One region of the Methylobacterium sp. WL19 genome, then DNA from elsewhere that is predicted to be linked to it. Evidence: predicted binding sites of a transcription regulator. Region 1 holds the regulator's gene; each other region holds the start of a gene.
What was found. The regulator LexA, encoded in region 1, represses DNA repair genes until DNA is damaged. The targets are predictions, from matches to a motif close to TGTTCNNNNTGTGTTCNG.
Positions count from the first base shown of each region.

Region 2: a site for LexA is predicted at 2,844-2,861, ahead of FV220_RS09795 (putative DNA modification/repair radical SAM protein). Genes of this name have one in related genera too.
Region 3: a site for LexA is predicted at 3,265-3,282, ahead of FV220_RS04345 (2'-5' RNA ligase family protein). Genes of this name have one in related genera too.
Region 4: a site for LexA is predicted at 2,922-2,939, ahead of uvrA (excinuclease ABC subunit UvrA). Genes of this name have one in related genera too.

Region 1 covers NZ_VRVC01000103.1:7,028-12,931, forward strand. Annotated here, with positions in the region: gene FV220_RS18410 (recombinase family protein) at 1-97, opposite strand, end outside; partial or broken gene FV220_RS18415 (ComEC/Rec2 family competence protein) at 161-1,555, shown strand; gene lexA (transcriptional repressor LexA) at 1,549-2,286, opposite strand; gene FV220_RS18425 (GntR family transcriptional regulator) at 2,703-3,395, opposite strand; gene oxc (oxalyl-CoA decarboxylase) at 4,055-5,794, shown strand; gene frc (formyl-CoA transferase) at 5,886-5,904, shown strand, end outside.
Region 2 covers NZ_VRVC01000037.1:5,372-11,275, reverse strand. Annotated here, with positions in the region: gene FV220_RS09800 (UdgX family uracil-DNA binding protein) at 1-1,329, opposite strand, end outside; gene FV220_RS09795 (putative DNA modification/repair radical SAM protein) at 1,612-2,826, opposite strand; gene FV220_RS09790 (RecX family transcriptional regulator) at 3,146-3,733, opposite strand; gene FV220_RS09785 (TAXI family TRAP transporter solute-binding subunit) at 3,922-5,352, shown strand; gene FV220_RS09780 (fused MFS/spermidine synthase) at 5,368-5,904, opposite strand, start outside.
Region 3 covers NZ_VRVC01000012.1:13,223-19,126, reverse strand. Annotated here, with positions in the region: gene FV220_RS04365 (ROK family protein) at 1-431, shown strand, start outside; gene FV220_RS04360 (DUF2939 domain-containing protein) at 558-1,214, opposite strand; gene FV220_RS04355 (RNA pyrophosphohydrolase) at 1,214-1,786, opposite strand; gene FV220_RS04350 (phosphatase PAP2 family protein) at 1,907-2,665, opposite strand; gene FV220_RS04345 (2'-5' RNA ligase family protein) at 2,701-3,237, opposite strand; gene FV220_RS04340 (glutathione S-transferase family protein) at 3,343-4,320, shown strand; gene FV220_RS04335 (hypothetical protein) at 4,380-4,856, shown strand; gene FV220_RS04330 (co-chaperone YbbN) at 5,027-5,904, shown strand, end outside.
Region 4 covers NZ_VRVC01000006.1:10,374-16,277, reverse strand. Annotated here, with positions in the region: gene FV220_RS02580 (Crp/Fnr family transcriptional regulator) at 1-662, shown strand, start outside; gene FV220_RS02575 (PAS domain S-box protein) at 928-2,829, shown strand; gene uvrA (excinuclease ABC subunit UvrA) at 3,116-5,904, shown strand, end outside.

The DNA.
Region 1 (5,904 bases):
CGTCGCCCTTGCTGACCTGGCGTTTCGAGCTCAGGCGCAGGTAGGAATAGGCGATCGCCGGTGGGGGTGCGGCGGGAAGGCCGGAGGGTAGACCCATCGAAGTCCAGGCTTTCTGACGTGATGGCCCCCCATAACACGTTGCCGGCCAACCCTGCCAATCGTCGTCTCGATTTCCGGGCTCCACATGGTACTCGCCGCCGGAGTGGTGTTCTGGCTCGTTCGCGCGCTCCTCGCCCTCGTCCCGGGCCTCGCCCTCATCTGGCCGATCAAGAAGATCGCCGCCGGTTTCGCCATGGTCGGCGTCACCGCCTATTGCGTCTTCTCGGGCTGGGACATCGCCGCCGAGCGATCGCTCATCATGACCCTCGTGATGCTGGGCGCGATCCTCGTAGATCGTCCCGCGCTCAGCATGCGCAACCTCGCCCTGGCCGCGCTGATCGCCCTCGCGCGCGAGCCCGACGGGCTACTCGGCCCGAGCTTCCAAATGTCCTTCGGCGCGGTGGCCGGCCTCATCGCCTGCGCGGGCACGCTCAATCGTTGGATGCCGCCACGCGAAGGCGCCAGTCTCTTGGCCCGCGCATGGCGGTTCCTCACCGTCGCGGTCCTCGGCACCTTGGCGACGACCATGGTCGCCCAGATCGCGACGGCGCCGTTCGCGACCTATCATTTCCAGACCGTCCAGCCGTTCGGCATCGTCGGCAACGCGCTGACCTTGCCCCTCGTATCTCTGGCGGTGATGCCGGCGGCGGTGCTCGGAATCCTCGCCTATCCCTTTGCCCTCGATCAGCCGGTCTGGTGGGCGATGGGGCTCGCGGTACGGGGGATGCTCACGATCTCCGGGTGGATCAGCGGGTTTGGCCACGCCACCCTCGTCGTGCCGGCCTATGGCAGCACGGCCCTCTGCCTGCTGGCCCTCGCCCTGCTCCTGCTGACGCTCCCCGTGTCGGGGCTGCGCTGGATCGGCCTCGCTCCGGCCGCCCTCGGCATCGCGCTCGCCGCCACGCCACCTCGCTACGACCTCTATATCGACCGGGAGGGTGGGGGCGCGGCCCTGCGCGACCCAGACGGCCGGCTCGCAATCCTCGGAAACCCGCCCGCCTTCGTCCTCGAACAATGGCTCAAGGCGGACGGCGATTCTCGGAAGGCCGGTGCCGTATCCGTCTCCACGAAAGGCCGTTGCGATGCGGTCGGCTGCACCGCAGGGACGGAGACACGGCGCATCGTGGCGCTCGTCAAGGACAAGCGAGCCTTTACCGAGGATTGTGAGAGGGCAAGCATCATCATAGCCCGCCGCGACGCTCCCAAAGGATGCCGCGCCGGCCTCATCGTCGATCGGGCGTTCCTGGCGGAGCGGGGGGCGACAGCAGTTCGCTTCGGGCCGGACGGTCCTGTCGCGACATCGGCACGCTCGCCGAACGTCCGGCCTCCGTGGCGGCGGGTCATGGCCGAGGCCTCGCCTGTGCCCTCGACACCGGCCGAGACCGCGAAACTACAGGATCCCGAGATCGACGAAGGCGATCCATTGCCGGACACACCCTCGGACCGGCCTCAGTAGCGGCGGACGAGGCTGACCAGGCGACCCTGGATCTGTACACGGTCGGGACCCAGCACCCTCGTCTCATAGGCGGGGTTGGCGGCCTCCAGGGCGATGGAGGAACCGCGACGACGCAGGCGTTTCAGAGTGGCTTCCTCATCGTCGATGAGGGCCACGATGATGTCTCCCGTATTCGCGGTGTCCTGCTTCTTGATCACCACCAGATCGCCGTCGAGAATACCCGCTTCGATCATCGAATCGCCGCGCACCTCGAGGGCATAATGCTCGCCCCCCGATAGGAAGTCGGGAGACAGCGTGACCGAGTGACTTTGGTTCTGGATCGCCGAGATCGGCGTACCGGCCGCGATCCGACCCATGACCGGGATGGTGATGGCCCGTCCGCTCTCGTCCTGAGCCTGGGTCGTAGGCGGGCGCATGGATGGCGTCGCCTTGGACCGTCCGCCCTCGACGACGCTGGGCGTAAAGCGGCGGACTTCGCCGGCGGGAGCCGGCTTCGGCGCGGGGGCGCCGGTCAGGCTTTCGGGCATCCGGATCACCTCGATCGCCCTGGCCCTATTCGGCAGGCGCCGCAGGAACCCGCGCTCTTCGAGGGCCGTGATCAGCCGGTGTATACCCGATTTCGACTTGAGATCGAGCGCATCCTTCATCTCGTCGAACGAGGGCGGGACACCACTCCCCTGCATCCGTTGCTGAATGAATTGGAGAAGATCCAGCTGCTTACGCGTCAACATACAGATCACTCTTCCACTGAAGCCAATGGCCGCGACTAACGCCGCTGAAACAAAACACGAACACGGTAGACGTTCTGGAAGTGTTCTGCAAGGGTTCCGTTAACGCGGTGGTAGAGTTTGTTCCTGGGCGGACATTCGCCGGCATCCCGGCGCCGGAGCCCGGCTGGCGGTTCGCGCCTCGCAAGTCCGCTCCATCCCGACGACATCCCACCGCGAGGGCCGATCGCCTCGGCGTGGTGGTTCAATAGCGACGGTGCCACCGGTCGATGGCTTCGCCGGAGAATCGGGGATTCGTTTCGATCACTGCGACGGATCGGCGAGCCGATACAGACGCTTCGATCCGACCGAAGCCGGCTGTTTCGTCTCGTTCGCCGACATTGGCGGTCGCAGCGACCGGAAACCGGCGACGATGCCGCTCAGTCGAGATAGTCGCCGTACTTCTCCACATGGCTGGCGAGCCCGAGGCCGTGCTCACGCACCAGGCGTTCGGCAAGTTCCGCGTCGCGCGCCTCGAGCGCCTTGATGATCGCCACGTGTTCCTTGATCGAGTTGGCGGCACGGTCGCCCTGACGCATGGCCGTGTTGCGGATGCCGCGAACGTGCATGAGCAGATTGCTGGTGATGTCCTTGATGACGTCGCACTGGCCCAGCGAAATGATCTTCTGGTGGAAGCGGATATTGGCTTCCGAATACTCGTCGAGATGATCCGACGGACGACCCTCGTAAAATTCCGGGAAATGCTCGCGCAGGCAGTGTAACTGCTCGTCTGTGGCTCGCTCGCACGCGAGGCGAGCGGCCATGCTCTCCAGGGCCGACCAGGCCTGGATCATGCTGACGATCTCCTTCTTCGACTTCTTGATCACGAAGACGCCGCGCCGGGCCTCGAACCGTACGAAACCTTCCTGCTCGAGTACCGTCAGCGCTTCGCGCACCGGGGTGCGGCTCACTCCCAGGTTGAGAGACAGCTTCCTCTCGTCGAGCCTCACCTCCTCGCGCTGATTATAGATGTTCATATTCGTGATTGCTTCCTTGAGCGCGTCGTAGGCCAATGCACGCAAGCTCGAAGTCGCAACGATGGGCTTTACTTGAAACGTATCCGTCTTAACCATTTTCGACACCTAGAATGATTTCAACTCGCACACAGGATCGAGCACACTTGGTGTGAAGCATGCCAAACCCGCGTTCGAAATACAAGGAACGCTTCGGGGCAAAGAAATCCTTCAACACAAGAATAGTGGCATCTCTTGTCCTAGCAATCCGGAGGACATGCATTCGGTCGTTGGAGCCGCGTCGATGCCGCACTCGCCATCGTCTCGTTCGTTTCAGTGCCGCGAATTCGCTGAAGCCCGACCAAACCGGCAAGATCATGCAAAATCGTTTGACAGTTGGTATTTGGTATGCCACCAATTGTCGAGAGATGCGGAGGGTGCTCCGACTGTAAGGCGGCCTGAGCGCGATCGTGATGAGGCTTCGGCGGATTGGCGGTGGCATCCTAGCACGCTGTCGACGTAGGGACACGCACTATAACGCATTACGTTCCGTAGCCCTTCGGTCGAGAGGTTTAGGGACGGTCTTCAAGATAAGCATGAACTGTTTGCTTGAGGAGGTCATAATTTTTTCGGTCTGACTTAAGAAAAATACGGGTTCGCCGAGACGTGCGGCCGTGGACGCCCCCGCCGCCCCACGATGGGGACGTCACCTCATCGGCTCGCCTGCCCAGCGGGTCACAAATCATAACAAAACAGCAAAGAACCAGGGAGAGAACACGATGTCCGCTTTGGCCCAGAGAATCGATGTCGACGTTTCGGCGGAGCCTGAGCTCACCGATGGCTTTCATCTCGTCATCGATGCGTTGAAGCTCAACGATATTCATACGATCTACGGTGTGCCCGGTATTCCGATCACCGATCTCGGTCGTCTCGCCCAGGCTGCGGGCATGCGTGTCATCTCCTTCCGCCATGAGCAGCATGCCGGCAATGCGGCCGCCATCGCGGGCTTCCTCACGAAGAAGCCCGGCATCTGCCTCACGGTTTCGGCCCCCGGCTTCCTCAACGGTCTGACGGCGCTCGCCAACGCCACCACCAATTGCTTCCCGATGATCCTCATCTCCGGCTCGTCCGAGCGCGAGATCGTCGACCTGCAGCAGGGCGATTACGAAGAGATGGACCAGCTCGCCATCGCCAAGCCCCTCTGCAAAGCGGCCTTCCGCGTGCTTCATGCCGCCGATATCGGCATCGCCGTCGCCCGTGCCATCCGTGCGGCTGTGTCCGGCCGACCCGGCGGTGTCTATCTCGATCTGCCCGCCAAACTGTTCAGCCAGGTGATGGAGGCCGAGGCCGGCGCCAAATCCCTGGTCAAGGTCATCGATGCGGCCCCGGCCCAGCTGCCGGCCCCCTCCGCGATCAAGCGCGCACTCGATGTCCTGAAGAGCGCCAAACGCCCCCTCATCGTTCTCGGCAAGGGCGCGGCTTATGCGCAGGCCGATGACGAGGTCCGGGCTCTCGTGGAAACCAGTGGCATCCCCTACGTGCCCATGAGCATGGCCAAGGGCCTCCTGCCCGACACCCATCCGCAATCGGCGGGTGCCGCCCGTTCGCTCGTCCTCAAGGAGGCCGACGTCGTCCTGCTGGTGGGCGCGCGCCTCAACTGGCTGCTCTCCCACGGCAAGGGCAAGACCTGGGGCGCCCCCGGCTCCAAGAAGTTCATCCAGATCGACATCGAGCCGAAAGAGATGGACTCCAATGTCGAGATCGTGGCCCCCATCGTCGGTGATATCGGCTCCTGCGTCTCAGCGCTCCTCGACGGCATGAAGGGAGACTGGCAGGCCCCGCCGACATCCTGGACCGATGCCATCTCCGCCAAGAAGGAGGAGAACCTCGGCAAAATGGCGTCGAAGCTGCGCAAGAACTCGACGCCGATGGACTTCCACGGCGCGCTCGGCGCACTGAAGACCATCATCGCCGAGCGGCCCGACGCGATCCTGGTCAACGAGGGCGCCAACACCCTCGATCTGGCGCGTGGCATCATCGACATGTACCAGCCGCGCAAGCGTCTCGATGTCGGCACCTGGGGCATCATGGGGATCGGCATGGGCTTCGCCATCGCCGCCGCCGTGGAAACGGGCAAGCCCGTCCTCGCCGTCGAGGGCGACAGCGCCTTCGGCTTCTCCGGCATGGAGGTGGAGACCATCTGCCGTTACAACCTGCCGGTCTGCATCGTCGTGTTCAACAACAACGGCATCTATCGCGGCACCGATACGGACCCGACCGGCCGCGATCCGGGAACGACGGTCTTCGTCCGGGATTCCCGTTACGATAAAATGATGGAGGCCTTCGGCGGCGTGGGCGCCAACGCGACGACGCCGGACGAGCTCTCCCAGGCCGTCAACGCAGCCATGGATTCGGGTCGCCCGACGCTCATCAACGCAGTGATCGACCCCCAGGCCGGCACCGAGAGCGGCAATATCGGCAGCCTCAACCCGCAAAGCGCAGTGAAAAAGAAGAAGTAGGCCGTCGGTCCGTCCGGCCGCTCCCGCGTCAGCGATGCAGGAGCGGCCGGCGCCCATATCCGCCGAACGCCCTTCAACGCGGAAGAGTCCTATGAATGCCCTCGAAGGCG
Region 2 (5,904 bases), on a different contig from region 1:
GTCCGGCAGGCGCAGGAGATAGGAGGGGTGCACGGTGATGAACCCCTCATAGGCCTTGCCGAAGGCGGCCGGGCCACGGGCGCGGGTGATGGGGATCGCCTTGCCAGTCAGGGCCAGGACGGCGGTGGCGCCCAGGGCCACGACGAGTTTGGGGGCCACGAAATCCAGCTCCCGGTCGAGCCACCAGCGGTAATGGCTCACTTCCCCGGCGGTGGGCTTCTGGTGGATGCGGCGCTTGCCGCGCTCCTCGAACTTGAAATGCTTGACCGCATTGGTGAGGTAGGCCGCGTTCCGCTCTATCCCGGCATCCGCCATGGCGCGGGACAAGAGCTGCCCGGCCGGTCCCACGAAGGGCCGCCCCTGCCGGTCCTCCTGGTCGCCCGGCTGCTCGCCGACGAAGGCGATGGCGGCATGGGCGGGGCCTTCGCCGAGGACGGCCTGGGTCGCGCCCGGCACCAGGGGCTCGGAGCGCCGGATGATGGCGTTGAGCTCCTCCAGTGAGGCGGGATCCTGGTCGGACATCGCGGCGACGGCCTTGGCGGGATTGCGCTTGGTCGGCATCTGCGGCTCCCTCTCGATCATGGCTTCCGTGCGGGCTGAGGCGGCGCGGACGAGGCCGGGAATCGCCGCAGTCTCCGGCATGTTGCGCCAGTACTTCTTCGGCATCTCCGCCCGCATGGCGGCGAGGTTGGTGCGGGCGGGATTGAACGTGCTCTCGTAGTAATCGCGCCAGCCGGCCTCGAACCCATCCGCCTCGGGCGCATCCTCGCGACGTCCCGGCGGCCCGAAGGTCAGGGTGTCGCCGTCCCAATGGGCCGAGCCGTCAGGCGTGAGGATCGACCAGTTCAGGGATCGGAAGCGCGCGACGAAGAAGGTGCTCGCCGCCTCCAGGATGTGATGGTCCGGCTCGAACCAGGCGACGAAGCGCTCGACGCCATCGACTTCCGTCCGCCGGAACCGCAGGAAGGCGTGCATCTTGTGGAGGTCGCGGGCGATGGCCTTGCGCATCCGGTCGAGGCGATGGACCAGCGGATCGCTTCCGACCTCCATCAGCCCGCGCTCGCCATGGATGACGCGCCAGATCAGGGTGTAGAGCAGGGCATAGCGCTCGGGGTCGCGGTGCGGGACGACCATGCGGATCAGGTCGGCCGCCGCGCGCGGCAGGCTTAGTGGCGCATCGGAGCCGGATTCGGGCTGGGAGACCTGTCCGAACAGGCCGGGGGCCTGCCCGATGGACCAGACTGCTCTATCGGGCGGGACCGATGCGGCGGCGAGCCGGCGCGCTGCGGCGCGGAACCCGTCGAGATCGGCGCCCTCGCGGAGGGTGATCGTTTGGAGTGATCCACCCGACCTTGCCCCCTCTGCGGAATTCCTGGATCGACCCGTCTGCTCGACGGCTGTTCCCTTTGTCAGAGGGTGTTCCACATCGCTCACGGCGGGCTCCCTCTCCTGGAAGGAGAGGGTTGGGGTGAGGTGTGGTCCATCTTCGAAGAGGTCACGCACCTCACCCTGTCCCTCTCCTTCCAGGAGAGGGGACCCGCGCTGCCCGCGAGATGTGTGAATATCGGAGGGCGGAGGGGGGAGAGAAGAGCGGCGTGTCATCCGACCCCGTCAAAACAAGCTCAGCTGCCGCGCCGGCTCGACGAGCTTGGCGCGCAGGTCCAGCCGGTCGGTGCCGCCGGGTCCCGGATGATAATCGGCGGCGATCAGGAACGGGCGGGCGCGCTTGAGGCCGGAGGTGAGACGGGCGACGTCGTCCAGGCGCAGCCGCGTGTAGCGGCGCGCCTTCACGATCTTGTCCACGGCCCGCGCACCGAGGCCCGGCACCCGCAGCAGCATCTCGCGGTCGGCGGCGTTCACGTCCACGGGGAAACGCCCCCGGTGCTTCAGCGCCCAGGCCAGTTTCGGGTCGATGTCGAGGGAGAACATGCCGTCCTCGGCGGCATCGGCCACGTCGTCGGCGGAGAAGTCGTAATACCGGATCAGCCAATCGGCCTGGTAGAGCCGGTGCTCGCGCTGGAGCGGCGGGGATTTCAGCGGCAGGATGGCGGAGCCGTCGGGGATCGGGCTGAAGGCCGAGTAATAGACCCGCTTCAGGTTGAACGATCCGTACAGGAGGGCGCTCTTGCGGATCAGCGCCTCGTCGGTGGTGGTGTCCGCACCGACGATGACCTGCGTCGACTGCCCGGCGGGCGAGAACCGGCGCTTCTCGGCCTTCGCCTCGGTGATCCGGGCGCCGATCTGCTTCATCGCGTTCTGGATGACCGGGCCGTTCTTTTCCGGCGCCAGCCGGTGCAGGCTGGCATCGGTGGGGAGTTCGAGGTTGATCGAGAGCCGGTCGGCATAGAGCCCCGCCTCCTCCACCAGCCACGGGCTCGCCTCCGGGATCGACTTGAGGTGAATGTAGCCGCGAAAGCCGTGGTCGCGCCGCAGCGACTTCGCCACCCGCGTCAGCAGTTCCATCGTGTGGTCGGGCGACTTGATGATGCCCGAGGAGAGGAACAACCCTTCGATATAGTTGCGCTTGTAGAACTCCACCGTGAGGGTCACGACCTCCTCGACGGTGAACTTGGCGCGGGCGACGTTGGAGGAGCGCCGGTTCACGCAATAGGCGCAGTCGAACAGGCAGTAATTGGTCAGCAGGATCTTCAGGAGCGAGATACAGCGCCCGTCCGGCGTGTAGGCGTGGCAGATGCCGGCGCCGGTGGTCGAGCCGAGTTCGCCCTTGCCGGCCACCCGTTTGGGCGCTCCCGACGAGGAGCAGGACGCATCGTATTTCGCGGCATCGGCCAGGATGCGCAGCTTCTTGGCGAGGGTCTCGTCCATGACAGGGACATGCGCGTCGTTCGTGTTTCGTTCAAGTTTTTGTCGGGCGCGGCCGAAAATGTCGCAGCGCGCTTTCCCGTCTCCCCGCATGTGGGACCACCGGGTTCATCTGGCATCGCGCGTCCCTCTCCCCCCTGTGGGGAGAGGTCAGGAGTGGAGGTGGCGCCGCGGGCCTCCGACGGCTGAGGGTCACCCAACCACCCCCACCTCCAACTCCTCTCCACAAGGGGGAGGAGGGCCGCGTAGCGCGCGAAAGGTGTGAATGCCGTGGGCGTGCGAGGAGTGGGACAGCACCGCCCGGCTCACGAAGAGACGGCCATCACCGGTCGAGCCCGTCCTCCGCAATCACCTCCTCGTCGACGATCGTTTTCGCCAATCCGTACGAGAACCCGGCCCTCGCCATCGAGGCGAGATCCTTGTCGCGGTGGGCGGCGCGGAGGTCGGGGCGGCGGAACGGGCCGAGCCGGCGGCGCTTGGCATAGGCGCGGGCCGCCACCTCCTCGGCATCGGTGCCCTCCTCCTCGCCCCGGTCGCGCTCGGTCTCCAGGGTTTCGGCGATGAGCGTCCGGTCGACCCCCTTGGCGGCGAGCTTGGTCGAGAGGCCGCGGGCGGAGGCCCCGCGCCGGCGCAGGGTCGCCGCCCGCGCGGCGGTGAACCGGGCGTCGTCCACGAGGCCGGAGGAACGGGCGCGCTCCACGATGGCGGCGACGGTCTCGGCGAAGGCGGCGGGGTCTTCGTCCCGGAGCCGGCACCGCTTGGCCACCCGGCGCTCCAAGGTCTGGCGCAGCATCGCTACGGAGGCGCTGTAGCGCTCCAGATACTGCAGGGCGACGCGCTCCAGATACGCGGCCGTGACCGGCGGCGTAGGTTTTGCCGCGCGGGGCGTGGGCTCTGCCTCGCGCGACATTGGCTTTGCCTCGCGCGACATTGGCTTTGCCTCGCGGGGCGTGGATTTTGCCTGTCGCGAGGGCACGGCACGTCCCGCTGCAACGTTTCGAGCGCTCATCGGTTCATCACGCTTCGGACAGGTTTCAGGATCATGAGGCGCATCGTCTCGACCGTGAACCGGTTGCCTGTCTTACCCCGAGAGGACGCATGCATGTCATGCCGGCATTCCTCCTGAAGCGCGAGTGGCTCCTGGTCGCGCTCGGCCTCGGCTTCGCCGTTCTCGCGGCCGCCGTGGTCTACCTGTCGCGCCCGACGGTGCTCACCGTGGCGGTCGGCCCGCGCGACGGGGCCGAGGCGCAACTGCTCGAAACCTATGCCCAGGCCCTCAAACGGGCGCGGGAGGACGTGCGCCTCAACGTGCGGACCTATGACGACGTGCGCGACAGCGCCGCCGCGCTCCAGGCCGGGAACGCCGATCTCGCCGTGGTCCGGCCCGACGTCTTCCTGCCCGATAACGGCCTGACGCTTGCGCTCCTTCACGAGGAGACGCTCCTCATCGCCACCCCCGAGGCCAGCGCGATCGAGAGCTTCCCCGACCTCGCGACCAAGCGCCTCGGCATCGTCGAACGACACGCGGCCGACCGGCCCTTCGTCACCAACCTCCTCGGCTTCTACGATTTCACCCCCGTGCCGGCGCCCGAGCCCGGCCATGCCCTCACCGCCGGCCATATCGCCCTGGTGCCGCTCAAGCCCGGCGAGGTGACCGCCGCGCTGCAGGCCGGCACCGTGGACGCCGTCGCCGTCATCGCGGCGCCGACCTCGAAGGCCGCGATCTCCACGGTCCGGGCGGTGGAGATGGCCTCCCACGAGAAGAAGATCACCATCGTCTCCGTCCCCGACGGCGACGCCATCGTGCAGCGGATGCCCGAACTGCAATCGGCGACGATCCCCGCCGGCACGTTCGGCGGCCGGCCCAAGCGCCCCGAGGAGGACGTGAAGACGGTGGGCGCTTCCTACCGGCTGATGGCGCGGGGCGGGGTGAGCCGCTACTCGGTGGCCTCCGTCACCCAGCACCTGTTCGAATGGCGCTCGAAGCTGGCGCCCGGCGCGCCCATCGCCAACCTGATGAAGGCCCCGGATTTCGAGACGTCGGTGGCCGCCACCAGCGCCCGCCTGCCCAACCATCCGGGCGCGGTCGATTATTTCGAGCGCGAGCAGCAGACCCTGTTCGAGCGCTACGAGGATTACGTCTACCTGCTCGCCTTTTTCGGCGGCACCATCGGCTCCGGCATCGCCTGGCTCGGCCAGCGCCTCGCCCGCCAGCGCCGCGAGCGGGTGGACGTGGTCCTCGACCGGCTCCTCGACATCCTCAGGGACATCCGCTCGGCCACCACGAGGGAGCAGCTCGACGGCCTCGTTCGCGAGACCGACGACCTCGTCACCGACGTCGTCCAGCACGCCCGCGAGCGCAACGTCGACACCCGCGCGATGAACGCCCTGATCCTGGCCATCGACGCCGTGCACGGCGCCATCGCGGATGCCCGCCGTTCCCTTGTCACCGGCGCCGAGCCCGAGCGCCGGCCCCTGCGGACGCGGTCCGCGCGTCTCCTCAGGCTGGATCGGCCGGCGGCGGAATAGGCGCGGCTTTTCCCCTCATCGCCTCATCTCGTCGAGCATGGCCTCGACGACGTTGCTGAAATCGTCGCTCCAGGGACGGCGGCCCATGTCGGGCACGACCCGCGTCCACTCGCCCGGTTCGGCGAGCGTCCCGAGATGGGCCTCGTCGCGGGCGATGGCGACGACGATAGAGGCCTGACGGAAGCGCGGTCCGTCGATGCTGTCCATCAGGCGCCCGTCGCGGACGAAGGTGACGAGGCCCTTGTCGGCTGCCGCGCGGGCGAGGATGTGGCGCAGTTCGAGGTGCCGGTTCGAGATGTGGACGACGAGGGCGCCTTCGGGCGCGAGCTTCGCGGCGTAGAGCGCCAGTGCTTCCCGCGTCATGAGATGGCTCGGGATCGAGTCGGAGGAGAAGGCGTCGACCACGATCAGGCTCTTCCCACCGGGCTCGTCGGCCAGGGTCAGGCGCGCATCGCCGAGGACGATCCGGGCATCGGGGGCGCAGGCTCCGAGGAAGCGGAACAGGGCGGGATTCCGCGCGATGCGGACCACTTCCGGGTCGATCTCCAGGAA
Region 3 (5,904 bases), on a different contig from region 1:
GGCGTTCGGAGCTCTGGCGCCACCGCGACGAGGATCCGGCCCCGAGCCGCGACGAGGCGGTCGACCGCCTGATCGCGATGCTGAACGACCTGATCTCGCGGGCGGAGCGCTCGCGCCTGAAACTCGCGCCCTTCATTGGGGTCGGGTGCCCCGGCGTCATCGCCTCCGACGGGACCATCGAACGCGGTGGCCAGAACCTGCCCGGCGATTGGGAGAGCAGTCGTTTCAACCTTGCCGAACGACTGGTGGAAGCCATTCCCACCATCGGGGATCACGATACCATGGTGCTGATGCACAACGACGCCGTAGTGCAGGGCCTCTCGGCCATGTCGGACATGACGGGCGTCGCGCGATGGGGCGTCCTCACCATTGGCACCGGCCTCGGCAATGCCCGCTTCACCAACCGACGGCTCCCCGACACGGTGCATTGAGGGTCGTACAGCGCGACCTTCAGCGCGCGGTCCCCACGGTTTGGAGGGGCTCCCGCGCATCGCGAGCCCGATGTCATCCCCCGCTCAAGTCTTCGGAGTGTCGCAGGTCGTCGGGTGTAAAGTTGCTCAGGGCGGGGTGGGCGGCGGTACTGCATCCTGGTCCGGATGATTGCGGACGCGGGCCACCTTGCTGGCGATGCGGTTACGCAGGTCGCTCGGTAGTTCGATCTCAACCAGCCGCCACGACCACCCCCGCAGGCGCAGGCGCAGGCGGAACCGCTGCGACCGCGACGCTTCGGGAGGCACGGCGATGACGAGGGTGCGGAATCCCCGCATCTCCGAGGAGAGGTAGTACGGGATCAGCCGAGAAATCGTGTCGATCCTCAATCCGGCGGGAACGTCGCTCCTATGCTCGGCATCGCCGCCGCGGAGGCCGATATCGAGGGATTGCGGAATACCGTCATCGAGGAGATCGATGACCGACTGTGCCGTCACAAGGGATTCGGTCAGAGGTTCGGCCAGGGCCGCCGCGGCTTCGATCAGCCTCTGTCGATCCCGCGAGAGCTCGACCTCGGCACCGGCCTCGCCCCTCGGCTGAGAGGCGGCGGCCGAAATCTGACGGATCATGGATTGGCGCAGGATGCGGAAGTTGACGTGCCGTTCGACATACCCGACGTCCCGTGCCTGCACCGCCGAGGCCAGATCATAGAGCATCCAGAACGGCGTCAGCGTGTAGACGAACCACGACAGAATCAGGGAAATGGGGATCCACCACAATCGCATCATCGCGATGGGGCAGCCCTCTGCGCCTGCTCGCTCCACCCGGCAAGGACTGCGAACTGGGCGACCACGGCCTCGTAGACGGGCCGCTTGAACGGCACGATGAGGTCGGCCAACCCGTCCATCTCTTCCCAACGCCAGGCATCGAACTCGGATTTGTGCAAGCCGCCGCCGGGTGAAAGCACGTCGATCTCGGTCTCGTCCCCGACGAGACCGAAAGCGAACCACTTCTGCGTCTGTCCGCGATACCGGCCCTTCCAGGCCTGTTTCAGTACGGCGGGCGGCAGATCGTAGGCGAGCCAGCCGGGTGTCTCCCCGAGGAGTACGACCGAACCGGCCGAGACGTTGGTTTCCTCGTGCAGTTCCCGCAAGGCCGCCGCGAGAGGATCTTCGCCCTCATCGATCCCACCCTGCGGCATCTGCCAGGCGCGGTCTCCTTGCACATGCTCCGGCCCCGCCTCCTGACGGCGACGGCCGATGAAGACGCTCCCCCGGGGAGCGATCAGCATGATGCCGACGCAGGGCCGATACGGCAGGTCGGGTTCGGGCACGGTGAGCTTCATCGGCGGGACCATAGGTCAGGGCAGCGATGGGCCGCAATGCGGCAAGGGGCAGTTCACGATGGGATCGCGTGAAGAGCGTTCCCCTCGCGCCGCCCGCCGGACTCACTCTGCCAACAAAACCTTCGGGCAAGGTCAGCCCGGCGGAGGATCGGGGGACTCGACCTCGCCTCTTCGCTGAAGGATCAGCGCCATGAACCAGCACAGGGAGGCCCAGGCCGCGCCGATACACCAGCCGGCGAGCACGTCGCTCGGCCAGTGCACACCGAGATAGATCCGGCTCACCCCAACGATGAGCGTCATCCCGACACCGAGAAGGAGGATCAGGACCTTCACGGCACGGTTCTGGTCCACGCGGGCCAGCAATGTCGCCAGGGTGAGGTAGGCGATGGCCGACATCATCGCGTGGCCGCTGGGGAAGCTCGCGGTGAACACGTCCATGCCGTGGGGGACGAGATCCGGCCGCGGCCGATGGTAGAACATCTTCAACACCGTCGAGACGAGCAATCCCCCGCCGATGGCGCCCAGCACGAAGGCGGCGATGCGGTGCCGCCGGGTGAGCGCCAGATAGGCGACCGCGCTCAGGGTCACGAAGGTGATGGTGAAGACGCTGCCGAGTCCCGTGATGTCGCGCATCGTCTCCTCGAGCCAGCGAGGCCCGATCGGGTCCGACAGGTCGGCGGGGTTGCGCAGGGCAAGCAGGATCTTGCGGTCGAGCGCTTCGGTGGAGCCCTCCCCGACCTCGTCGGCGAGGAAGAAGAAGGCGTAGCCGAGGAAGCTCACGCCCAGCAGCGCCACGAGGGGGCCGACCTCGTTGAGGCGCAGGCGGAGCCACAGGGCCGTGGCGTGGCTGAACAGCGGATGCTGGAGATAGGTCGGGAGCGGCGCCTTCATGCTGCTGTCTTCGTCATCGGTTCGTCGTCCCTCGATCATCGATGCCGCCCGAAGGCGAAGCGTCCCCGCTGTTGCCACGGCCCGCCAAGGTAGCGCCAGAGGATCAGCCCCGGCGAGGTGAAGCTGAACGGTTCGAAATCACGCTCCAGCGTATGATGCAGGGTGCGGGCGACGTCCGGCGCGACCTTGTTCTGGACGGTGACGTGGGGCCGCCATCCCTGCTGGTCCTGTGCGGTCAGAACATCCGCGTAACGCCGGGCGATCTCGTCCCGAAGCCGGGACAGGGCGTCGGAGGCGAGGGCGAAGGCGACGCCGCGGCCCATGAAGCGAAGTTCGGTGACTGCGACCTCCGCCGGTTCGCGCTCCGCCGTGAGTTCGGAAAGGGTCGCGGCGATCCCCTCCTCCTCCAGGCCCGGCAGGTGGTGGAACAGGGTGGCATGGGCCGGGATGACGTTGAGCTTCTGCGGGAAATGCCGCCGTCTCAACCCGTCGAAATGCCAGAAAGTCTCCGGGTCCATCTCCAGGGTAAGGATCAGCGGATCGGCCGTGGGCGCGTCGGGCAAGGTACTCATCGCCGGCAAACCGTGCGGATGCAGACCTGTTCCCGCTATTTTGCTCTTTCCGACAAGCCACACATGGCTCATCTCGCTATCGGCGGGTCTGGTGGGAGACGACGGATGGGATTGCTGGTCGACGGCACCTGGCAGGATACCTGGTACGACACGAAGGACACCGGCGGCCGGTTCAAGCGAACGGATGCCAAGTTCCGCAACTGGGTCACCGCCGACGGCGAGCCCGGCCCGTCCGGCGAGGGCGGATTTTGCGGGGAGGCCGGCCGCTATCACCTCTACGTCTCGCTTTCCTGCCCCTGGGCGCACCGCGCCCTCATCGTGCGCGCGCTGAAGGGGCTGGAGGAGGCGATCACGGTCTCGGTGGTCGATCCGCATATGGGATCGGAAGGCTGGGTCTTTAGCGATTCACCGGGCGCCACACCCGACACGGTGAACGGCGCGAACCGACTCTACGAGGTCTATCTGAAGGCAGTGCCGGACTTCACCGGTCGCGTCACCGTCCCCGTCCTCTGGGACCAGCAGCGCCGCACTATCGTCTCGAACGAATCGTCCGAGATCATCCGCATGTTGAACGACGCGTTCGGCGGCACCGGACCCGACCTCTATCCGGAAGCCCTGCGCGGCGAGATCGATGCGGTGAACGCCCGCGTCTACGATGCCGTCAACAACGGGGTGTACAAGGCCGGCTTCGCGACGACCCAGGACGCCTACGAGGAAGCCTTCGACGCCCTGTTCGCCGAACTCGATTCCCTCGACGAGCGGTTGGGCAAGGCCCGCTACCTGTGCGGCGCGACGCTGACCGAGGCCGACATCCGCCTGTTCACCACTCTGGTGCGGTTCGATCCGGTCTATGTCGGGCACTTCAAGTGCAACCTGCGCCGGATCGCCGACTATCCGAACCTCTCGCACTACCTGCGCGACCTCTACACCCTGCCCGGCATCGCCGGCACGGTGAACCTCATCCACATCAAGCAGCACTATTACGGGAGTCATCCGAGCCTGAATCCGACGGGGATCGTGCCGAAAGGTCCAGAGCTCGATCTCGACGCTCCCAACGACAGAGCGTTACGCTTCGGAACATGAGGCCGCGACCTTCGCGACATTGCCCTCGACAGATCCGACGACGGACATACATCAGCGCCATGAAGACACCATCCGCCCTCATCCTTCCCGCCCTCGCCGTCCTTGTCGCCTTGGCAAGTCCTGCGGGCGCCCAGACTGCGATCAAGCTCGAGGGCACATGCGAGAAGCTGATCGTGGCGGGATTGGACGTGACCCAGAACTGCAAGGACACGATGATGAACACCGTGTCCCGCAACCGGACGAGTTTCGACTTCTCCGCCTGGGACGGCCGCTCCCTGAGCTTCAGCGGCAGTGGGGCACAACAGGAGCGGACGGAGGAAACGGACGCTCTGCAGCCGATCAATCTCGTCGTTCCCGGCGAGAAGACCGACGAGGGCGTGGTTCGCGGACCGCTAGCGGCTGTCGGGTCGTGCAGCTTCAGCAACCCGCAGGAAGGCAAGACCGCGATCACCTGCGAGGCGACCTCGGCCAAGGGACGCTATGAGGCCCGTTTCGTCACGGACGCGAAAACGCCCCCCGGCGCGCCGAAACCCTGAGGCGGTGGTGCTGCGAGACGGCCGAAGCGCTTAGAGGCCGGGATGGTGTGAATAGCCCGAGTACCGCTCTGGTCCAGTTGATCCGGGGCGCCCATCTAGGGCTTGGACGAATCTGATCGGCCACCGGCGGCATCCGTTCCGTCGATCCGAGTGCGAGAGTTGAGGATGGCATGCTGAACGACGTTTCCACCGCCGGGGCGAGCCCCGCCGGCGGTCCCGCAAACCTCATCAAGGACGTCACCACCGCGACGTTTCGCGACGAGGTCATCACTGCCTCCCTGCAGCAGCCGGTTCTGGTGGATTTCTGGGCGACATGGTGCGGCCCCTGCAAGCAGCTGACTCCTTTGCTGGAGAAGGCCGTGACCGCCGCCAAGGGCGCCGTCATCCTCGCCAAGGTGAATATCGACGAGAATCCGGCGATCTGGTCTCAGATCAGCCAGCAGCTCGGTCTGCAATCGATCCCGGCCGTCATCGCCATCGACAAGGGACGTCCCGTGGACGGGTTCGTCGGGGCGCTGCCGGAAAGCGAGATCAAGGAATTCATTGCCAGGCTCGCAGGTCCCGCCGGCCCGACGCCGGTGGAGGCGATGATGGCCGAAGCCGAAGCGGCCCTCGGCGAAGGCGACATGGCAGGGGCGTCCGAACTCTATGCCGCCGTCCTCGGGCAGGAGCCGGAGAACCTCGTGGCCCTGGCTGCCCTCGCGAAGATCCAACTCGATTCCGGCGAGGTCGCCAACGCGCGCCAGATTCTCGACATGGCGCCGCCAGAGAAGGCCGGTGACCCGGCTCTGGCGAGCATCCGCGCGGCGGTGGAGCTCGCCGAACAGGCGGCCTCCCTCGGTGATCTCGGCGTGTTCCAGAAGCGCATCGCCGCCGATCCCGCCGATTTCCAGGCCCGGTTCGATTTCGCTCTCGGCCTCAACGGTCTCGGGAAGCGCGACGAGGCGGTGGACGAGCTGATCGAGATCGAGCGGCAGGACAAGACCTGGAACGACGGGGCGGCCCGCAAGCAGCTCCTGACGTTCTTCGAGGCCTGGGGCCTCATGGA
Region 4 (5,904 bases), on a different contig from region 1:
TCTCGTTCATCTCGTTTCCCTGCGAGCAGACGGTCATCAACCTCATCGTCTCGATGCGCGACGGGCGGAGCGCGGAAACCGCCACGATCGGGCGGGAGGGCGCCGTGGGCGGCGTCGTCAGCCACGGCAGCCTCCCGGCCTTCAGCACGGCCCTGGTGCAGATCGGCGGGCCGGTCCTGAGGCTCGATGCCGCCAAGCTGCAGGACGCCAAGCTCCGCTCGACCACCCTGCGCAACCTCTTCACCCGCTACGCGGACTGCCTGCTGGGACAGGTGCTGCAATCCGTGGCCTGCAACGCCCTCCACCCGATCGAGGAGCGCTGCCTGCGCTGGCTGCTGACGCTGCAGGACAGGATCGGCACGGAGACGCTGCCCGTCACCCACGAACTCCTGGCCAACATGCTGGGCGTCCAGCGGACCTATCTCACCCGGATCCTGCGGACCCTGCAGATCCAGGGGCTGATCGAGGTCGGGCGCGGCCGCATCACCATCCTCGACCGCGCCAGGATCCAGGAGGCGGCCTGCGAGTGCCACGGCGCCGTGGTGAGCCATTTCGAGACCGTGCTGGGGGCCGTCTACGATGCCGAGGGGCGGATGCTCTCCGTCGATCCTCCGACGCAGCCGGGCCAGGACGATTCCGTCCGTGCGGCGGAATCCGTCTGATTCCGGGATGGTCGAGCACCGCGGGAGTGGACGAGGCGTGCCGCTCCGGTGGAGACTTGCCGGGCTCAGTCTCCGATCTCATATCCGTGACGGAAAGCGTGGGGGCAACTTGCGAAATCTGACGGCGAGACTTGTTCGCCGCAAGATCTGACCGCATCTGATGGAACGGCGACCGCCCGTGTCTGACCCGAATACGATGACCATTGCGAAAGTCCCGTCACCCCGCCGGGGGAGCCGTCGCGATCCTTCATCGCCGGTGCCGGCCATGGCCGTCGGCGACAGGCGGGACGGCGTCGGTGCGACTGCCGACGGCGACAAGCCGTGCCGTGAGCGGAACTCCATCGACGAGCGCTACCGGCTGGTCGCCAAGGCGACCAACGACGTCGTCTGGGACTGGGATCTGGAGCACGACGCCATCGTGTGGAACGAGGCGCTCGAGACGTCCTATGGCTGGCCGCCCGGCCATGTCGGCCCGGGCTCCGCCTGGTGGCTCGGCAACATCCATCCCGACGACAGGGGCGCGGTCTCCGCCGGCCTGAACGCCGTCTTCGAAGGGCGCTCGGACCTGTGGAGCCATCAATACCGCTTCCTGAAGGGCGGCGGTGGCTACGCGGACGTGCTGGATCGCGCGTATCTCGTCCGTGACGCGTCGGGCATCCCGCTGCGGATGGTCGGTGCGATGCTCGACATCACCGTGCGAACCCAGTTGGAGGCACAGTTCCGCGCGGTGTTCGAGGGCGCGAATATCGGGATCGTCCAGTTCGATCCCCGCAGCGTCCTGGCGCTCCGGGTCAACGCCAAGCTCTGCGAGATCTGGGGCGCGCCGGAATCCGAGATCGTCGGGTGCTCCCTCGCCCAATGGACGCCCGCGGAGGATGCGGGCGAGCGCGAGGCCCTGCACCGGCGCCTGGCCACCGGCGAGACCCTGCAGGACCGCTTCGAGAAGCGCTATCGCCGGCGGGACGGGCGGCTGATCTGGGCGCGGGTCAACCTGGTCTCGCAGACCCTCGGCGACGAAGTCCACGCCATGGCGATGATCGAGGACATCACCGAGGAGAAACGCGCGGATGCACGCCGTGACGCGCTCCTGAGCCTCGGCGACCGCCTGCGCGAGCTGCGCTCGAACGCCGAAGTCGTGGCGATGACGGCGGAGATCCTGGGCCGGACCCTGGCCACGACGCGGGCCGGCTACGGCATGGTCGACCTGCCGGCCGGACTGGTGACGGTGGCGCATTCGTGGTCGTCCGACGGACAGGTCTTTCCGAGCCAGACCCTGCCGCTGGACGAGTATCCCGCCAGCATCGCCAGCCTGCGGCGCGGAGAGGTGCTCGCGGTGCCCGACCTCGCCTCCGCCTCCGATCTCGACACGGATGCGGCCCTCTACATCGCCCAGGGCGTCCGGGCGGTGATCTCCGTCCCCCTGCTCCGGCGCGGCCGCCTCGTCGGCGTGCTCTACGCGACGGAGGCGTCGCCGCGCGTCTGGACCCAGAACGAGATCGATTTCGTCCGTGACGTGGCGGAGCGGGCCTGGAGCGGGCTGACCCGGATCGAGGCGGACGAGCAGCAGCGCATCCTCAACCGCGAACTCAGCCATCGCATGAAGAACACCCTGGCGATGGTTCAGGCGATCGCCTCGCAGAGCCTGCGCAACGTCACCGACATCGAGGCCGCCAAGCATGCGCTCGCCGCGCGCCTGATCGCCCTGGGCAAGGCCCACGACATCCTGCTGACCGGACAGCGGGAGAGCGCGGAGATGGAGGCGGTGCTGACGAGCGCCCTGTCGCTGCACGACGACCAGCAGCCCGGCCGGTTCCACCTGTCGGGTCCCGACCTCGTCATCGGCTCGAAGGCGGCGTTGTCCCTCGCCCTGATGATGCACGAACTCGCCACCAATGCCGCCAAGTACGGTGCCCTCTCCCGGCCTGACGGCCGCGTCACCGTGGCGTGGAGCGTGGTCGCGGCGGACGAGGACGACACGATCCACCTCACCTGGTCCGAGCGCGGCGGCCCGCTCGTGCAGCCCCCGACCCGGAAGGGCTTCGGCTCGCGCCTCATCGAGCGCGGCCTCGCCGGCGCGGTGGGCGGCGAGGTCTCCCTCGCCTACGAACCGGACGGCCTGGTGTGCCGGGTCATGGCGCCCCTCTCGGGGTTCCAGGGAAGCCATTAGCGGCAAACGACGTCCCGCTCGGGCAGTGCCAGCCGTCGTGAAAGCTTCGCCACGACCCGAAGCGGGCCGGACTTCGGCGACGATATTGTAGCTGTACGCTTTTTGTTCTAGCTGGGTGGCGGATATGCGTGGCGTGCGTCTTGCCCGCCCGGACCGTGCGCCCGACATGGCGAGCGGTGGCGGGACCCTCGTCGTCAACCTCGCCGCATGACGTCTCGGAGACGATCTCCGCCGGGCGTCAACGCCGACTGCCCGTTCCTGCAAGCCCTGCCGCCGAAGAGACCCAATGGCCAAAGCAAAAGCCGCCGCCAAGAATTCACGGGGCCCGAAACCGCAGGGTCTGAAGACCCCGGCCGCGCAGGCGCAGGAAGAGAGCGTCGAGGCGCGGATCGAGAAGCTGTTCGAGGGAAGCCCCGACCGTCGCGTCATCGCCGTGCGCGGCGCGCGCGAGCACAACCTCAAGAACATCGATCTCACGATCCCGCGCGACAAGCTCGTGGTCTTCACCGGCCTGTCGGGCTCGGGCAAGTCGTCGCTCGCCTTCGATACGATCTATGCCGAAGGTCAGCGCCGCTACGTCGAATCGCTCTCGGCCTATGCCCGACAGTTCCTCGAGATGATGTCGAAACCCGATGTCGATCAGATCGACGGGCTCTCGCCGGCCATCTCCATCGAGCAGAAGACGACGTCGAAGAACCCGCGCTCCACCGTGGGGACCGTCACCGAGATCTACGATTACATGCGCCTCCTCTGGGCGCGTGTCGGCATCCCCTACTCGCCCGCCACCGGCCTGCCGATCGAGAGCCAGACCGTGAGCCAGATGGTCGACCGGGTGCTGGCCCTGCCCGAGAAGAGCCGGCTCTATCTCCTCGCTCCCGTCGTCCGGGGTCGCAAGGGCGAGTACCGCAAGGAGATCGCCGAGTTCCAGAAGAAGGGCTTCCAGCGTCTTCGCATCGACGGCGAATACTACCCGATCGACGATGCGCCCAAGCTCGACAAGAAGCTCAAGCACGACATCGACGTGGTGGTGGACCGGCTCGTGGTTCGCGCCGACATCGCGGCGCGGCTGGCCGATTCCTTCGAGACCGCCCTGGAACTGGCCGACGGCATCGCGCTGATCGAATTCGCCGATCCGGCCGAGGGCGAGACCATCACCTTCTCGTCGCGCTTCGCCTGCCCGGTCTCCGGCTTCACCATCGCCGAGATCGAGCCGCGCTTGTTCTCGTTCAACAACCCGTTCGGCGCCTGCCCGACCTGCGGCGGCATCGGTCACGAGATGCGGATCGACCCCGAACTGGTGATCTCCGACGCCAAGCTCAGCCTCAAGCGCGGTGCCGTCGGCCCATGGGCGAAATCCACCTCGCCCTATTACGGCCAGACCCTCGACGCCCTGGCCAAACATTACGGCTTCAAGACCAGCGTGCCCTGGTCGGACCTTCCCGACACCGCGCACAAGGTGATCCTCTACGGCTCCGGCCGCGAGTCGATCCGCTTTGCCTACAATGACGGCATGCGTGCCTACGAGGTGAACAAGCCGTTCGAGGGCGTCATCCCGAACCTGGAGCGGCGCTACAAGGAGACCGAGAGCGACGCGTCCCGCGACGACATCGCCCGTTTCATGAGCGAGACGCCCTGCGCCTCCTGCGGCGGCAAGCGCCTCAAGATCGAGGCCCTGGCGGTGAAGGTCGCCATGCAGGACATCGGCGACGTCACCGCGCTCTCCGTGCGCGAGGCGCATCGCTGGTTCTCCGAACTGTCGGAGAAGCTGACGCCGAAGCAGAACGAGATCGCCTTCCGCATCCTCAAGGAAATCCGCGACCGGCTCACCTTCCTCGTCGATGTCGGCCTCGACTATCTCACTCTCGCGCGCGGTTCGGGCTCGCTCTCCGGCGGCGAGAGCCAGCGTATCCGCCTCGCCTCGCAGATCGGCTCCGGTCTGACGGGGGTGCTCTACGTCCTCGACGAGCCCTCCATCGGCCTGCACCAGCGCGACAACGAGCGCCTGCTCGGCACGTTGAAGCGCCTGCGCGACCTCGGCAATTCGGTGATCGTGGTCGAGCACGACGAGGACGCGATCCTCCAGGCCGATTACGTGGTCGATGTTGGCCCCGGTGCCGGCATCCATGGCGGCCGGATCATCGCCCAGGGCACGCCGGAGGAGGTGCTGAAGAGCCCCGACTCCCTCACGGCGAAATACCTCACCGGCGAGATGAGCGTGCGGGTGCCCACCGCCCGGCGGAAGGGACGGAAGGGCAAGCTCACCCTCGTCGGCGCGCGGGGCAACAACCTGAAGGACGTGAGCGTCGAGATCCCTCTCGGAACCTTCACCTGCGTCTCGGGTGTCTCGGGCGGCGGCAAGTCCACCCTCATCATCGACACGCTCTACAAGGCGGTGGCCAAATCCCTCAACGGCGCCATGGAGCACCCGGCCCCGTTCGAGCGCCTCGACGGGCTCGAGAATCTCGACAAGGTCATCGACATCGACCAGTCGCCCATCGGGCGCACGCCTCGCTCCAACCCGGCGACCTATACCGGGGCCTTCACGCCGATCCGCGACTGGTTCGCCGGCCTGCCGGAGGCGAAGGCGCGGGGCTACCAGGCCGGCCGCTTCTCCTTCAACGTGAAGGGCGGGCGCTGCGAGGCCTGTTCGGGTGACGGCGTCATCAAGATCGAGATGCACTTCCTGCCGGACGTCTACGTCACCTGCGACGTGTGCAAGGGCCGCCGCTACGACCGCGAGACCCTGGAGGTGAAGTACCGCAACCATTCCATCGCCGACGTGCTCGACATGACCGTCGAGGAGGCGGCCGACCTGTTCAAGGCGGTGCCGACGATCCGCGAGAAGATGGAGACCCTGGCGCGGGTCGGGCTCGGCTACGTCAAGGTCGGCCAGCAGGCCACCACCCTGTCGGGCGGCGAGGCGCAGCGGGTGAAGCTGTCCAAGGAGCTCTCCAAGCGCGCCACCGGCCGCACGCTCTACATCCTCGACGAGCCGACCACCGGCCTTCACTTCCATGACGTCGCCAAGCTCATGGAGGTGCTCCACGAACTCGTGGACCAAGGCAACACCGTCGT